DNA from 2 places in the Streptococcus sp. 4094 genome. Region 2 is predicted to be linked to the other one. Evidence: riboswitches for the same ligand, from Rfam matches in the RefSeq annotation. Region 2 holds a riboswitch; the other holds the start of a gene.
The links. Region 2 has a riboswitch for thiamine pyrophosphate ahead of HT721_RS08225 (ECF transporter S component). Riboswitches for the same ligand answer to the same signal wherever they lie in the genome.

Region 1 (2,406 bases), on a different contig from region 2:
AGCCATGTAGTCTTGGAAATACACTGCAAATGGTGCCTTACCATTGATAACCAAGTCAGAAGAACTTTCTTCTGGTGGCAATTTCAAATCAACATCCACTCCAGCTTCTTTGAAATAACCTTTTTCCTTGGCAACATAAAGCCCTGTGTGGTTGGTATTTGGTGTCCAGTCTAGGATAAAGTCGATTTTCTTGAGTTCTGCCTCTTTGTTGTCCTTAGAAGCAGTTCCTTGACCACAGGCCACAAGCACAACAGCTACAAGAACTGTCACAAGCGTTAAAAACACTTTCCATGTTTTCTTCATTCTAATTTCCTCTTTTCTTTTTTTGAAACATTCTAATTCTACGAACGTTTCCATTTAATAACATATTTTTCACTAATATCGACCAGCTTCATACCCAAAAGGCTGATAATCGATACCAGAATAATAATAGCGAACATGGTATCATACTGAAACAGTTTTTTGGACTGAATCATATAAACACCAAGACCCTCAAAGCCTCCTAACCACTCAGATACCACTGTTGTGATAAAGGCGTAGGAGACACTGACCCTCAGACCTGCATAAAAGTAAGGCAGACTGACTGGAATTTTAAAATGCCACAGGATTTGCCAAGGTTTGGCCCGCATCAGACTAAACAAGGTCAGCATATCCTTGTCGCAATGCCTAAAACCGTCCAAAATACTGACGATGATAGGAAAGGTTGTCGTCAAAATAATCAAGACAATCTTGGGCAGAATCCCATAACCTAGCCACAAGACCAAGATAGGAGCTATGGCAATGGTCGGAATGGTCTGAACAACCACCATCATAGGGTAAATCAGGTCATTGAGCCAAGTTAAACTATCCATAAGTACAGCCATGAGACAGGCAATCAAGACTCCCAAAATCAGTCCCAATAAAGCCACTCTCAAGGTCGCCCAGCTATGGTGCCAGAGAAATTCTCTGTCACGAACAAAGGACTGGAGAATTTCAAAAGGTGTCGGCAGGATAAACTTGGGGAGAAGTTTAAGAAAACCTGCTAACTGCCAGATTGACAAGACTCCCAGAAAGCCCAATAGACTAATGTGTCGTCTCAGTATACTTTTCAAGTTTCTCATCAATACTTAAAATCTCTCCTACATTTATTTTGACATTGGCAAAGACATTATCTGCCTCCTGCCCTGCCACTTCCAGCGCTTCTTTGAGAATACGCATGAGCTCATCAAACTCCCCTTCCAAGACCGTTTCAAATGGTGTCACCACCATCGTCACTTCTTGAACTTGCAGATAAGCAATGACCTGATCGATAACAGCTATCCGATCAATCCCCTGCGCTAGGGGTAAAACTTGCAAGGCAATGCTTGCTTTCATAAAAACCTCCTCTTCTCGTTTTCCTTTGACAAAAAGAAAAACCTTTGCCATATATGGAAAAGGTCAAGAATAGACTAAGTATCGTTCCCTACGCTGGCATTACCCAGATCAGGTGCGGTCGAAGTTTAACACTTCCTCTCAGACTGTACACAGACTCCCATATATTATATAGATATATGATAGCGCAAAATACAAAAAATGTCAAGGAAACTGCTTACAGAAAAGAGCAGGAAAAATTTCCTACTCCAATTTTCTATACTCGTTCTCCATCACTGTTTACTCTGTAGCCATCCACCGTCGTATTAACAGCTAAGACACCTGAAGAGTAAGAATAATACCACTTACCAGAAACTTGATACCAGCCTGTTTTCATTGCCCCTGAACTATCCAGATAATACCACGAGCCATTTTCCTTTAACCAGCCTGTCTGCATTTCACCAGATGATTTCAAATAATACCAACTAGAACCATCCTTCAACCAGCCTGTTGATTTAGAGCCATTTGATTTGAAATGATACCAACTACCATTTATTTTCTTCCAACCAACAGTTGAACTACTATTGGATCCATAGCTAGAGATGTTTCCTGATTGGTTCTGATAATTTTGTGAAGAAGTCACTCCCTCTAGCTGTATATAGCGACGACTTCCGTTATAAGCTGTATAACTCAACCACTTGTATCCATCTTTTTCGAGAATTTGATCATAATGAACCTTCTCCCCAGGATAATAGTAATCAATCGCAGTTGCGCTAGCTAGTGGCTGATTTTTGATAGCAGACTTAAACTTGAAATAATGTGTTCCTCCTGTTGAAGAAAGAACAGAATTACCTAGAGGATTTTTATTCACAGCCTCCAATTGAACATAACGATAGCTTCCGTTATAAGATATATAACTCAACCACTTGTACCCATCTTTTTCAAGTACCTGATCATAATGAACACTCTCACCTGAAGAATAATATGCAATTGAAGTTGCACTAACTAAAGGTTGATTTTTTATGGCTGCCTTATTCTTAAAATAATGAGTTCCTCCTGTAGAAGAAGGTTGACTAT
Region 2 (2,406 bases):
ACAAGTCGTTCGATCCATATGGAATAGTTCCGGGCTAGAAGCAACTTCCTTTGAAGTAACCTGTGTCATCTCAGAGGAAGGGATTTGAAACACTTCCCTTAGTTGTCCGTCTCTTAGCTCTACCATATGGTCTATATAGGCTTCATAGTCCGTTAAATCATGGTCGCACAAAATAACTGTCTTCCCCTTAGAGACCAACTCTTTTAGAATCTCCAATATCTCTATCCTACTCTTGCGGTCAATGGAAGCAAAAGGTTCATCCAATAGATAGACCCTAGGATTCATAGCAAAGAGAACAGCCAAGGCCGTCTTTTGCTTTTCTCCACCTGATAAGTGATGGATGGGACGGTGCAAGATGTCCTTGCAACGACATTGCTGGACAACCTCTGCTATTTTAGAATCCATTTCCTGAACGGGATGCCCAATATTTTCCAAGGTAAAAATCAACTCCTCAAACAAGCTCTCCATGGTAAATTGATGATTGGGATTTTGAAATAGAATACCAACCGTCTGGATACGTTCGATGATAGAAAGCTGACTGACCTCGCTCCCGTTTATCAGGACTTGACCGCTATAGGGAAGAGAACTGACTTGGGCAATCATTTGAAAGAGACTCGATTTTCCTGAACCACTGCTCCCAACTAACAAGGTAAAGGATTGCTCATGAAAAGTAAAATCAATCGGTTCCGAAAAAATTGGGGACTGAATCTCCCGTAATTCCAGACCCATCTATGCCTTTCCTCCAGTTGCAAACTGATGATAGAGTTTGACAATGGCACGAACCAAGATGGTACAGAAGAAATAAACAGAAATAAAACGTACCACAAGCAAGGAAAGGACAAACGGAAGTGAAAAGGCGTAGTAACCTAACTTAATGTATTCATAGATAAAGCTAACAAGCGTAATCCCAATACTATTAGCAGTTAGAGAGAGCCAACTTTCATAGCGATTTCTAGTTACGATAAAACCAAGTTCACTTCCCAAACCTTGAACCAAGCCGGACAAAAGGGCACCTAGACCGAATTGGCTACCATAAAGGACTTCAGCAAGCGCAGCTAGCACTTCTCCAATCGTTGCACTTCCGACTCTCGGAACAAAGATGGCAGCAATGGGCGCAGCCATACACCAGAGTCCAAAAAGGATTTCATTGGCAAAAGCCTGTAAACCAAGAGGTGTTAAGAGTAGGCTGAGAATATTATACACATATCCTGAACCAACGAAAACCCCACCAAAAAAGATAGACAAGAAAGCAAGCAAGATAACATCTTTTAACTGCCATTTTTTCAACATAAAAAAACTCCTTTTTTAAAGAAAAGTGGGGTGCTCAAGGTGAGCTACCAAAAGGCTTTATAGCACCTTCATCCAGTTTCGTAAAAGAAAAAACTCTAATTACAGATAGGAATTAGAGTTTAGCTTACAAGATTAGACCGTTCTTTTCGACATACGAAAAAAACTTTTCACATTTCCCTTCGCCAGTCTTAACTGTATCAGGTTCAATGGGTATCATCTCAGCCTAAAGCACCCCAAATGTCTTTATTATTTAATTGTATGATTATTATAACACACATTTTATACTAGTTCAAGAAATTGAACTGGAAATACAGCCTTGCACTCACAAAGACAGCAGATCTTTCTTTTGCAAAAACCAAATGTCTTGTTTGATAGATTAGCTATTTAAACTGAATCTGGACATATCTTTTTAGAAAAGGAAAACTTCCACTTACTTAGAATCCAAGGATAGATACCTATTGTTCACTCATTTCTCGAACAGTTTTTTCTATATTTTTTGCATACGATATTGCTGAAATGATTGAAACACCGTCAACATTGGTCTTCATAATGTCTTTAATATGTTGCGTCTGTATCCCACCAATTGCAACTAAGGGCATTTGTGGCAATAGTTTTCTCATCAATTTAAGACCTTCATAACCTATAGCGCCACCAGCATCATCTTTTGACTGGGTATCAAATACAGGACCAACACCAACATAATCTACATATTCAACTTTTGACTGTTGAAATTCTTTCTCGTTTTTTATAGAAAGACCAATTATTTTATCTGGCATCAATTTTCTAATTTCATCAACTCCAAGGTCATCTTGTCCTACATGTACGCCATCAGCGTCAATTTCCATCGCCAAATCAATATCATCATTAACAATAAACGGAACATTGTATTTTTTACAAAGATCCTGTAGTTTAATTGCTAATTTAACTTTTTCTTTACCTTCCAGGGCTCCCTCACCTTTTTCACGAAATTGAAATAAGGTTATACCACCTTTTAAGGCTTCCTCAACGACTCTATATAGATCTTTTCCTTGGCAAGTAGTCGTTCCACAAATAAAATATAGTTTTAGTAATTCTTTATGAAACATTTTACTTCACTCTTTTGAATTCCTTTACATC

Region 1: another riboswitch for thiamine pyrophosphate. It lies ahead of HT721_RS03510 (thiamine-binding protein); the one in region 2 lies ahead of HT721_RS08225 (ECF transporter S component).

Annotation. Positions count from the first base shown of each region.
Region 1 covers NZ_VMMI01000011.1:69,888-72,293, forward strand. Annotated here, with positions in the region: gene HT721_RS03500 (ABC transporter substrate-binding protein) at 1-303, opposite strand, end outside; gene HT721_RS03505 (ABC transporter permease) at 342-1,100, opposite strand; gene HT721_RS03510 (thiamine-binding protein) at 1,063-1,353, opposite strand; TPP riboswitch at 1,422-1,524, opposite strand; gene cbpD (choline binding-anchored murein hydrolase CbpD) at 1,607-2,406, opposite strand, start outside.
Region 2 covers NZ_VMMI01000034.1:63,606-66,011, reverse strand. Annotated here, with positions in the region: gene HT721_RS08230 (ABC transporter ATP-binding protein) at 1-729, opposite strand, end outside; gene HT721_RS08225 (ECF transporter S component) at 730-1,290, opposite strand; TPP riboswitch at 1,448-1,536, opposite strand; gene thiE (thiamine phosphate synthase) at 1,746-2,375, opposite strand; gene thiM (hydroxyethylthiazole kinase) at 2,377-2,406, opposite strand, start outside.